2 regions of the Dietzia sp. JS16-p6b genome follow, and region 2 is predicted to be linked to the other one. Evidence: riboswitches for the same ligand, from Rfam matches in the RefSeq annotation. Region 2 holds a riboswitch; the other holds the start of a gene.
The links. A riboswitch is a leader RNA that binds a small molecule or an ion and turns the genes downstream of it on or off. The one in region 2 is predicted to bind cobalamin.

Region 1 (5,480 bases), 990 kb from region 2:
ACCAGGAAGAGTGCTCCCCCCGCCGCGGCGACGGGCAGCATCGCGCGATGCGTGGCACCCACGACGAGGCGGGCGGCGTGGGGGATGATCAAACCCACGAATCCGACGCCCCCGGCCACGGCCACGAGAACCCCCACCAGCAGGCCCTGCGCGACGAACAGCCCGATCCGGAGCGCGCGCACCGGCACCCCGAGCGAGGCCGCCGTGTCGGACCCGGTCGCGTACGCGTCGAGCCACGAGTGCAGGAGCAGCCCGCTCACCAGAGCCACCGCGACGACTCCCGCCGCGAGGGGCACCGTGGACCACGTCGCCCCGGCGACGCTGCCGAGCATCCAGTGCATGACCGTCTCGGCCGCCCGCGAGTCTGTGGCCACGAAGACCATGAACGACGACACCGCGGTGAACGCCGCCGACAACACGACTCCGGCGAGAATCAGCCGCAGCGCGGTGAGCCCACCCGTGGCGCTCGCGACCGCATAGACGAGCACGGTCGCTCCCAACGCGCCGAGCAACGCCCCCCCGGACAGCGCCCACACGCCGAGACCGCCGAAGACGCCGAGCGTGATCACCGCGGTGGCACCCACCGCGGCCCCCGCCGATACCCCGAGGAGGTACGGGTCGGCCAGGGGATTGCGTACGAGGGTCTGCATCGCAGCTCCGGCGAGCGCGAGACCCGCACCCACCACCGCGGCGAGCACCGACCGGGGAAGCCGCAGGTCGAGGATGATGATGGAGTGCGCACGCTCGGCCTCGCCGCCGGTGATCGCCGCCCATACCGTCCGCCACACGTCGCCGACCGGGATGTGCTCGGCACCGAAGGCGACCGAGCTGACCACGCTGATGGCCGTCAGGGCGGTGAGCACGATCGCCAGTGGGACAGGCGGGAGCCTGCGGGCGGTACGGAACGAGGCCGAGCCCGCGTCGGTGACAGGCCGCGACCGACGGCTCGGACGAACGCCCACCCCGAGGCCCGTCATCGGGTGCTCTTCCCTGGGACGCCTCCACGGTCCCGCCGCAACCGTTGCTCTTGCCGGTGCCGTTGCCGCGAACGCCGCTGCGCCTCGGGGACCCGGGGACACGAGTCACACTCGGACCTCTGCGCTCCCAACCGGATGAGACAGCACGAATGCCGGTCGTGCACCAACGCGGGCGTGCCACCCAAGCGGATCATCGTCACCAGCGGTCGATCGGAGAACGCGCCGGTGACGACGTCGGCGTCCGTCTCGACCGCGCGTCGCCGTGGACCCCCCACGGTCCGGTACGCGGCCCCGAATGCGCCAGCGCACGAGGCCGCGATTCCCCCGAGAGCGGCCCTGCGTGTGACGGTGCCGGCGTCCACGCACGCATCCACCAGGGGATCGACGTGACTCCGGATGCTGTCGACCAGTGCGCCGGGGTCCTGCTCGCGACCGAGAACCGGAGTGTCGGGCAGCGACACCTGGAGTGTCGCGCCGGCGCGGTCGATCAGTGCCCACCAGCGGTCATGGCCCGGATGCAGGAGTGTCCCGTCCGCACACCACGCCGCCACCATGAGGCCGAGAGCCCGGCCGGCGTAGTGCTGGAGCGAGCACAGTAGCCCGGGCGCCGCGTGCGGGGTCCCCAGACTGTGGGAGTATCGCCGACCGAGCTCCTGCCATGTCGCGGGTTCGCAGAGCTCGGTGACGCTCCGCCAGTCCGGGTCGCCGGGGTCGGGTCGAGATCGATGAGGGACGGGCGATGCCTCGAGCGCCCGCTCGGCCAGGGCGCTGATCCCCATGCCGACGGGCCCATACGTGGAGTACACGGGTGGCCTTGTCTCTTCGGAACCTGTGCGCGAGGTTCGCTCGGATGTCGCGGAACCGACAGGTATTCGGACTCGGGATCAGCCCTCCCCGACGCCTTCCCGGAACGAATTCCAGTGGCATCCTGTCGGTTCGGTACCCCACACCGCTGCGCGCCAGTCCCGGAATCTCACCGGGTTCCCTGGCATCCGATCGTCCCCGTCAAGGGAAGCCGGATGCGGTCGGTTCCACTGTGGACGATAACAGACGGGCTGGTCAGGACGCCCGGAGGCCGCGCGATCACGGGTCTGGGGTCGAGCGGCCCGGGTGCTGCCGTGGGGTGCTGCCCTGCGCGCGGGGCTCCCCACGGACTTGACCCCCGGCAGTCGCACCGGAGCTCACTGGTGGTGAAGGGCGACCTGATCCTGATCGAGCGGCAGTTGATCCACCGGCGGGGCGTCACCGAAGTCCGGCTGGGTGATCAGGACGAACAGCGCCAGGGCCACCACGTACACCGCGAAGACCCGGAAATGCCCGCGATAGAGCAGCCGTAGCACCAACCACAGCGCTCCCGCACCGACGACGGCGGCCACCACGAATCCCAGCACGTAGTCCTGCCACCCGAGCGAGAGCCCGCCGTCGAAGGCGGCGGGATCGAGCAGGCTCAGCGACTGCACGCCGGTGGCGGCGAGGATGGTGGGTATGGCGACGAAGAAGCTGAACTGCGCTGCCAGTGGCCGGTGCATACCCAGAGCCAGCGCCGCGGCGATGGTCAGCCCAGACCGGCTCAGGCCGGGAAAGAGCGCCGCCGCCTGGGCGACACCGATCACCACGGCGACCAGCACCGTCATCTGGGTGGCCCCGCGCCAGGTCGTCTTGACCGAGTCCGACCACCAGAGCACGACGCCGGTGATCAGCAGCATCAGCGCCACAGCCCACGGCGTGACGAAGACGTCGGTGCCGTAGGCGCGGATGACCAGCCCCAGGACCCCGGTGATCGCCGTGGTCAGCAGGCCCAGCAGCGCGAGCCGCAGATGGATCAGGTGACGCAGCGTGCGCCTGCGACGCCACAGCCCCAGTTCGCGCCAGATGCCGTTGAGCAGGCGCGTGAGCGGTCGCCACATCACCACGACGACGGAGACCATCGTGCCGAGGTGCACCACCAGGTTGTAGAGGATCATCTCCGGGGTGTCCGGCGCGGGCAGAGGCGACCCTTCGGCCGCCAGCCATTGCTGCGCCAGCACCAGGTGGCTGGACGAGCTCACCGGGATGAACATGAAGAGTCCCTGGATCGCTCCCAGGAGGACCGATTCCCACAGACTCATCGAGCGTGATGCTCCGCCGTCGTTCCGACCGACCGGGCCCCGGCGGACGCATTGTCGGCAGTAAGCGGAGAATCAGGCATACCTCACACCGTAACCACCTCGGTGGTCGGGCCCGCGGGCACGTGCCGGATGGCCCTCAGGCGGCGTCGAGGTACAGGTAGTCCTCCCAGTACGGGCCGATCTCGCGCAGTTGGGACACGAGCCGCCACGTCCGGCCCCTCGGTGCCACCAGCGGAACCCGGAGCTCCCATCCCAGCTCGGAGAGGAGCTTGTCCGCTTTGCGGTGGTTGCAGGGCGCGCAGGAGGCCACACAGTTCTCCCATTCGTGTGCGCCCCCGCGGCTGCGCGGGATCACGTGGTCGATGGTGGTCGCGCGCGCGTTGCAATACCCGCACCGGTGGGAGTCGCGGTGCATCAGGGCGGCCCGCGTCATGGGCACCTGCGCACGGTACGGGATGCGGACGTACTCGCGGAGCATGATCACCGAGGGCACGCGGACGGCCGTGTCGACCGATCGGACCAGGATCTCGTCCGGGTGGTCATGGACCACCACCGCTTTGCCGCCGAGCAGCATCACCACGGCGCGACGAGCGGGAAGGGCTGTGAGGGCCTCGTAACCGGCATTGAGCAGGAGGACCCGCGGCGCGGCGGTCAGCGGGACGTGCGGGTCGGGGACGCGTTCGAGTCGAACGGGGGCTCGTGACCCCGGTTGTCGGTACTCCGAATTCTCGCGCACGGCTGTGCCCATGGTCGGTCTCCACTCATCTGCCCGTGCCCAGTCCACCATCAGCGACCGGGTCCGTAGTGAACCTCGCCTGCAACGATGATGCACCCTCGATGAACACTTCGTGTGCTATCGCCGCGCACAGGTCAGCCGCCTCGCCCGCGTCGCCCCCGGCGACCGGGGCCGACGGGTGGTGGGATCGGTCCCCCTGGCGGATCCCACGGGCATGATGGGGGGCATGAGCGGCACTACCTTCTACGACGAGATCGGCGGCGCGGAGACCTTCCGGGCGCTGGTCCACGAGTTCTACCTGCGGGTCGCGGACGACCCGGTGCTGCGGCCGCTGTATCCGGAGGAGGACCTGGGTCCGGCCGAGGACCGCATGCGGATGTTCCTGGAGCAGTACTGGGGCGGCCCCACCACCTACTCCGAGCAGCGCGGCCACCCCCGACTCCGGATGCGCCACAACCCGTTCCGTGTCGACCGGGCGGCGCATGACGCCTGGCTCACCCACATGCTCGCCGCGGTGGACACGATCGACCGCGAGACCCTGGACGACGAGCACCGGGCGGCGATGGTCGAGTACTTCACCCGCGCCGCCGCCATGATGGTCAACACCCCGGAGGGCATGTGACGTCGCCGGCCCACTCCACGCGGCCCTGGGAGGACATGGTCCTCTACCAGATCTACCCGCGCTCCTTCGCCGACGCCGACGGGGACGGCTACGGCGACCTACAGGGGGTGATCGACCACGTCGGCTACCTGGAACTGCTGGGAGTGGACGGGGTGTGGCTGTCCCCCATCATGAGGTCCCCCGGCGCCGACCACGGTTATGACGTCTCGGACCCGCGGGACGTCGACCCCCTGTTCGGTGACGTCGAGACGCTGCGGCGACTGGTGGAGGCGCTGCACGCCGCGCAGATGGTCCTGATCATGGACCTGGTGCCCAATCACACGAGCGTCGAACACGCGTGGTTCGCGGCGGCGGTGGGGGCCGGCCCGGGCAGTCCGGAACGCGAGCGCTACTTCTTCCGCGACGGCCTCGGTGACGACGGCTCCAGGCCGCCCAACAACTGGCCCTCGGTGTTCGGTGGGCCGGCCTGGACGCGCATCACCGAACCGGACGGGACGCCCGGGCAGTGGTACCTGCACCTCTTCGCGCCCGAGCAGCCGGACCTGGACTGGTCGCACCCCGACGTGGGCGACGACCTCGAGCAGACCCTGCGCTTCTGGCTCGACCTGGGGGTCGACGGGTTCCGGATCGACGTGGCGCACGGTCTGGCCAAACCGGACGACCTGGCCGACCTGCCTGACGACGTGGAGATCGCCCAACTCGTCGTCGACGAGCGCGACGCGCGATGGGACCGGCCCGGCGTCCACGATGTCCACCGGCGGATCCGTGCGGTCGTCGACGAGTACCCGGGCGCGGCGACCTTCGGAGAGGTGTGGGTGGGCCCGGCCGACCGGTTCGCCCGGTACCTGCGCCCCGACGAGCTACATTTCGCGTTCCACTTCCCGCTCACCGGCGCGCCCTTCGAGGCCGGCGCGGTGCGCGAGGCCATCGAGGCGACGCTCGAGGCCTCCCGGATCGCCGACTCCGCCCCCACCTGGGCGTTGTCCAACCACGACGTCGTGCGCGAGGTGACCCGATACGGCAACGGCGCCCTCGGC
Region 2 (5,480 bases):
GATGAACTCCACGACGGAGAACGCGTCTGCGGTCGCCTCCTGGGAGTTGGCGTCATCGCTGACCATCGCCCGACACTCGTCGCTGGAGATCACCTCCGTCGGGGCGAAGTGCGTCGCCGCGAAGGTCGATTTGCCGGAACCGCTGGCACCGACGAGCAGGACCAGGGACAACTCGGGGATGGGCAGCTCACTCATGCGGACCCCTCCACAGGATCGGACAGACTGAACACGGCCATCTGCGTCGGCGGGCCGGTCTGTGGGTCATCGTCGCCCACGGGGCGAAAATCCACCTGGTAGCCGTGGACGCCGGCGACAGAACGGGCCCAGGACCGGAACTGCTGTCGCGTCCACTCGAAGCGGTGATCCGGGTGCCGGAATCCCCCGGTGGCCAGCGCCGGGTAGTGCACGTTGTACTCGACATTGGGCGTGGTGATCACTACGTGCCGGGGACGCATGGCGCCGAACACGTTGCGCACGACCGCCGGCAGGCGGTCGAGGTCGACGTGCTCGATTACCTCCATGAGGATCGCCATGTCGAGACCTGTCAGGCGCTCGTCCTCGTACATCAACGAGGACCGCAGGAGGGACAGACGGCCTGCCTGGCGCTCCGTCATCGACTCCACGTTCAGCCTCGTGGCCGCCTTGGACAGGGCGAGGTCGGAGACCTCCGTGCCGATCACGCGTGTCACTCCCTTGACCTTGAGCAGGCCGCCCAGCAGGGCGCCTGAACCGCAGCCCACGTCGGCGATCGTGCCCGGCGCCAGATCACGGACCACGTCCAGGACAGCGTCGTGACGCAGTCTGACCAGGGGACGAGGGGTCCCGGCGGAGTCCGGTGTCGCGGCGTCATGTGCGGACTCTGCGGCGCGGTCGTCCAGTCCGGCGAGACGGGACAGCGCGTCCTCGCGTAGATCTCGCTGTCCGGCCAGGTAGCGGTGTGCCACCAGATCCCGCTCCGGATGCCCCGGCAGCCAGCGGTCACCGGCACGCAGCAGCTTGTCGACCTCGTCCCGGCCCACCCAGTAGTGCTTGGCCTCATCGAGGACGGGGAGCAGGACGTAGAGGTGACTGAGGGCGTCCGTCAGCCGCACGGACCCGGTCAACGTCAGACCCACCAGCGGCGCCGGGCCCCACTCGGGCCTGGTGGCATCGAACGCGATCGGCTCGGCCCGGACGTCCCATCCCAGTGGCGCGAACAACCGGCGCACCAGGTCGGGTTCACCGGGCACCGTCGGCAGTGAGATCGTCAGATCCAGGGGAGCATCGACCAGGTCCTCGTAGCCGACACACTGTCCGTTGAGCGCTGACCGGAACACCTTTCCCATCGCCACCGCCAGCAGCGACGACGCCACGTAGGGGCGATCGTTGACGTAGTGCCCCAGTGCGAACGCGTCACCGCGCCCGGAGCGGCCGCGGACCAGAGCGACCGGATCGACCTCCAGAAGCAGCGCGGAGGTGCACGCCTGCGCGCTGACCTCGGGGTAGAACACGTGCGCCGTGCCCGCGTACACGCCGAAGGATTGCACCTTGTCGGGGTGCTTGTGCAGCAGGAAACCCAGATCACCCGGCGTGGGGAGCGCCTCGGAGCGGCGGGCGGTGATCGTCAGCAACATCCGGCCAGTCTGCCCGAGCCGCCGAACCGGCGCCGCGACGCGGCGTCATTCGTCCCCGTGGGCCGCGTGCGTCCGTGGGGCTCCCAGCACGCTGAGGATCTCGCCGACCATGTGCTCACGTTCGAGTGGGTGGCGCAGCGGCAGGTCCCGGTTCAGGCTGTAGCGGTTACGGCGCCCGTCCCGGATGCGCTGGAGGTACCCGGCCTCCTCCAGCTCGGCCACGATCCGCTGGGTGGCCCGCTCGGTGATCCCGACCGCGTCGGCGATGTCGCGCAGCCGCGTCTCGGAATCCTGCGCGATGCACAGCAGGACGTGGGCGTGGTTGGTGAGAAACGTCCACTCCGCCACTGCGTCACCCCGTCTACATCCGGCCGTCACCGACGACTTCCGAGTGCCATGTTGCCTTACGCGAATCCCTGTACGCATGTGGGCACGGCACGGGGGCGTCCCTTCGCGGTGCGGGAGAGGCTCGGCCCTTGGGGGAGAGGTGCGCGTGACACACGACACAGATTTAGCCCATCATAAAACAGGCAATAGAAATCGTGTATTGTTCGTCCTGTTACCACGTCGGGGCAGCGGAGCGCGCGCCACCACGGGGTTCCGGTCGTCCCGCGTCGCGGCGACCGGGCTCCGGACTGATCAGGAGACACGCAGTGGACCTCAGCATTCTCGGCAGCCTCACGGACCCGCCGATCCTGTTCTTCTTCCTGGGGCTGTTCGTCGCCGCGGTGCGCTCCAATCTGGAGATACCGGCCCCCGTCACCAAGTTCCTGTCGCTCTACCTGCTGATGGCGATCGGGTTCAAGGGCGGCCAGGCTCTCCGCGAGACCGGTCTGACCGGCCGCGCCGCAGCGGTGATCGGCATCGCTCTGCTCCTGGCCCTGGTGATCCCTGCGCTGGGCTTCCTGGTCCTGCGGCGCAGAGTGAACGAGTTCGATGCGGCCGCCATCGCCGCCACCTACGGGTCGGTCAGCGCGGTGACGTTCATCGCCGCGACGCAGTTCGTGACCGCCCGTGGCGAGGAACCCGGCGGGTACATGACGGTCGCCCTGGTGCTGATGGAATCGCCCGCGATCATCATGGCGGTGCTTCTAGCCACCTGGGCCCGGTCACGTCAACGCTCAGCTCAGATGGCGGGCGACGCGGGGGCCGGAGCCCCCGGTCCCGCGTCGGGGGCACCCCTGTCGATGCGGGCGATCCTGCACGAGGCGTTCACCGACGGCGCGCACCTGCTGCTGATCGGGTCGCTCGTGATCGGCACCATGGTGGGGGCCGACGCCGGCGAGTCCATGTCCCCGTTCGTCAACGACATGTTCAAGGGCCTGCTGGCCTTCTTCCTGCTCGAGATGGGCCTGCTCGTCGCCCGTCAACTCCGCGAGGTCCGCGACGTGGGCCCGTTCCTGATCGGGTTCGGCATCGTGATGCCCCTGATCGGAGCGTCGATGGCGCTGGCCCTGGGTGCACTGGCCGGGCTCCCGGTCGGCGACCTGACCATGCTCGCCGTGCTCGCGGCGAGCGGGTCCTACATCGTCGTCCCGGCCGTGGTGCGCTACGCGATCCCCGAAGCGCGGCCGTCCCGGTACTTCACAATGGCCCTTGCCGTGACGTTCCCGTTCAACATCGTCCTCGGCATTCCGCTCTACTACACCGTCGCCCAGCACCTGGGCGCCTGAGGCGAGGAGATCCCATGAGAGACGTCAAACGGATCGAACTGGTGGTGGAATCCGGGGTCGCCGGGAGGTTCCTCGGCGCGTTGGATTCGCTGGGCCTGACCCATCGCACCGTGATCCCGGGGATCTACGGGCGGGGCCAGCACGGTGAGCGCGGGGGGGACCCCTTCTCCACCTTCGACAACACCTTCGTGCTCGTGGCGGTCGACCCCGACCGGATCGACGAGGTCCTCCGGTCGCTGCGCCCCCTTCTGAAGTCCGTCGGTGGCATGTGTCTGGTCTCGGACGCCCAGTCGGTGCGGTACTGAGCCGGCGCCCGGGAGGGGGCTAGGATCTGCTCAGCTGCGGTGCTCGGGAACCCGGTGTGAGACCGGGGCGGCCCTCGCCACTGTGAACGGATTGATGTCGCAGGTCCTCTGTGCCACTGCTCGCACGCGTCGTGTGGGTGGGAAGGCGGACCGGCGGCGATCCGGTGTATCCCTTCTGGGGTGGACCGGGAGAACCCGTGAGCCAGGAGACCGGCCGTGGCTGCCACCACGAGTGCCCGCGAGGTGACGGGCAGAAAGGTCTCAGACAAATGCATATCGCAGAGGGTTTCCTCCCCTCCGTGCACGCCCTGGCATGGACGGCGGTCGCGGCACCGTTCGTGATCCACGGCGCGCGCGAGGTCATCAGGACGGTCCGCCGGACTCCGGAGGCGGGCGTCCTGCTCGGCGTGGCCGGGGCGTTCACGTTCGTCATGTCGGCCGTCAAGCTCCCGTCGGTGACGGGGTCCAGCTCGCACCCCACCGGCACCGGCCTGGGGACGATCATCTTCCGGCCCCCGGTCATGGCCTTCGTCGCGACCGTCGTCCTGATCTTCCAGGCGCTGCTGCTCGCGCACGGGGGCCTCACCACGCTCGGCGCGAACGTGTTCTCCATGGGGGTCGCCGGGCCGTGGGTCGCCTACGGCGCGTTCGTCCTGTGCCGACGCGTCGCGGTGCCACTGCTCGGTGCGGTGTTCGTGGCCGCGTTCCTCGCCGACCTGGTGACCTACCTGGTGACCAGCGCGCAGCTCGCGCTGGCGTTCCCGAGCGCCGAGCACGGTGTGTGGTATTCGATGTCCGAGTTCCTCGCCGTCTTCGCGATCACCCAGATCCCGTTGGCGGTCGTCGAGGCCCTCATCGTCGTGGTGATCGTCAGCGTTCTCCTGCGCATCGCCTCCCGTGAACTCGATCTGGTGGGTTTCTTCCGGAGGGCGCGACTCGCCGACGCGGGAACCGTCGCGGATCCCGGGGATCGTACCGATCGGGTCGAGGCCACGGAGACGGTGCGATGAGCGGGAGGAAGCACGTCAGCGTGTGGGTGTTGGTGGGACTGGTCGCCGTCGCGTTCGCGATCACGGTGCTGTCCCTGGTCTACGGCGCCGGGGCGGGCGGTGAGTTCGAGGGTGCGGACGGGCAGGCCGAAGGGACCATCAGCGAGGTCTCTCCTGACTACGAGCCGTGGTTCGAGCCGCTTCTGCCCGAGCTGCCGGGGGAGGTCGAATCGGGGGTGTTCGCCCTCCAGGCCGGGATCGGCGGCGGGATCGTGGGTTACGGGCTCGGCGTCCTGCGGACACGCAGCAGGCAGCGTCGGGAGAGCGTGCCGGGCGGGGCGACCCCGTCGGCGGCGGCCACGGGTTCGACCGGACACTGACAGACCGGGCGCCAGGTGAACCCACTCGAGCTCGCGGCGTCCCACAACCGCTGGTCGGGCCTCCCGGTAGTCGAGAAGCTGCTGCTCTTCGGCGGTCTGCTGGTGGCGGCACTGCTGGTGCCGCCACCAGTGGGTCACGTAGCGATCCTGGCCGTCTGCTGCTTCTGCGCACTGGTGCTGGCCCGCGTCCCCGCCAGGATCTATGTCGCGGCGTTGCTCGCGCCCGTCGCGTTCCTGGTCCTGGGAACCGGTCCGCTCTTCCTGGACCTGACGGAGTGGCGCCTCGTGGTGGATCCGGCCGGGGTCGACACCGCCTTGCGGACCGTGACCAGGGCGATCGCCGCGACGGCCGCCACCATCACCCTGGCGTGCACCACGCCCGTCGCCGACCTCCTGGCCGCTGGCCGGCGGGCCGGACTGCCCGCCCCGCTGGCTCACGTCGTCGACACCACCTACCGTCTCATGGGGCTGCTCATCGACGCCGCCCGCACGCTGCGGCAGTCCCACGATCTCAGGCTCG

Region 1: it holds a riboswitch for cobalamin, as region 2 does, so the genes downstream of both, CT688_RS05385 (hypothetical protein) here and CT688_RS00915 (energy-coupling factor ABC transporter permease) in region 2, are expected to answer to the same signal.

The regions. Positions count from the first base shown of each region.
Region 1 is NZ_CP024869.1:1,185,951-1,191,430, reverse strand. Features, by position in the region: gene CT688_RS05390 (iron ABC transporter permease) at 1-977, opposite strand, end outside; gene CT688_RS05385 (hypothetical protein) at 974-1,783, opposite strand; cobalamin riboswitch at 1,823-2,012, opposite strand; gene CT688_RS05380 (undecaprenyl-diphosphate phosphatase) at 2,159-3,085, opposite strand; gene CT688_RS05375 (HNH endonuclease) at 3,222-3,833, opposite strand; gene CT688_RS05370 (globin) at 4,048-4,443, shown strand; gene CT688_RS05365 (alpha-amylase family glycosyl hydrolase) at 4,479-5,480, shown strand, end outside.
Region 2 is NZ_CP024869.1:194,363-199,842, forward strand. Features, by position in the region: gene CT688_RS00890 (polynucleotide kinase-phosphatase) at 1-195, opposite strand, end outside; gene CT688_RS00895 (3' terminal RNA ribose 2'-O-methyltransferase Hen1) at 192-1,613, opposite strand; gene CT688_RS00900 (winged helix-turn-helix domain-containing protein) at 1,659-1,961, opposite strand; gene CT688_RS00905 (sodium-dependent bicarbonate transport family permease) at 2,267-3,286, shown strand; gene CT688_RS00910 (transcriptional regulator) at 3,301-3,591, shown strand; cobalamin riboswitch at 3,612-3,825, shown strand; gene CT688_RS00915 (energy-coupling factor ABC transporter permease) at 3,861-4,601, shown strand; gene CT688_RS00920 (energy-coupling factor ABC transporter substrate-binding protein) at 4,598-4,960, shown strand; gene CT688_RS00925 (energy-coupling factor transporter transmembrane protein EcfT) at 4,976-5,480, shown strand, end outside.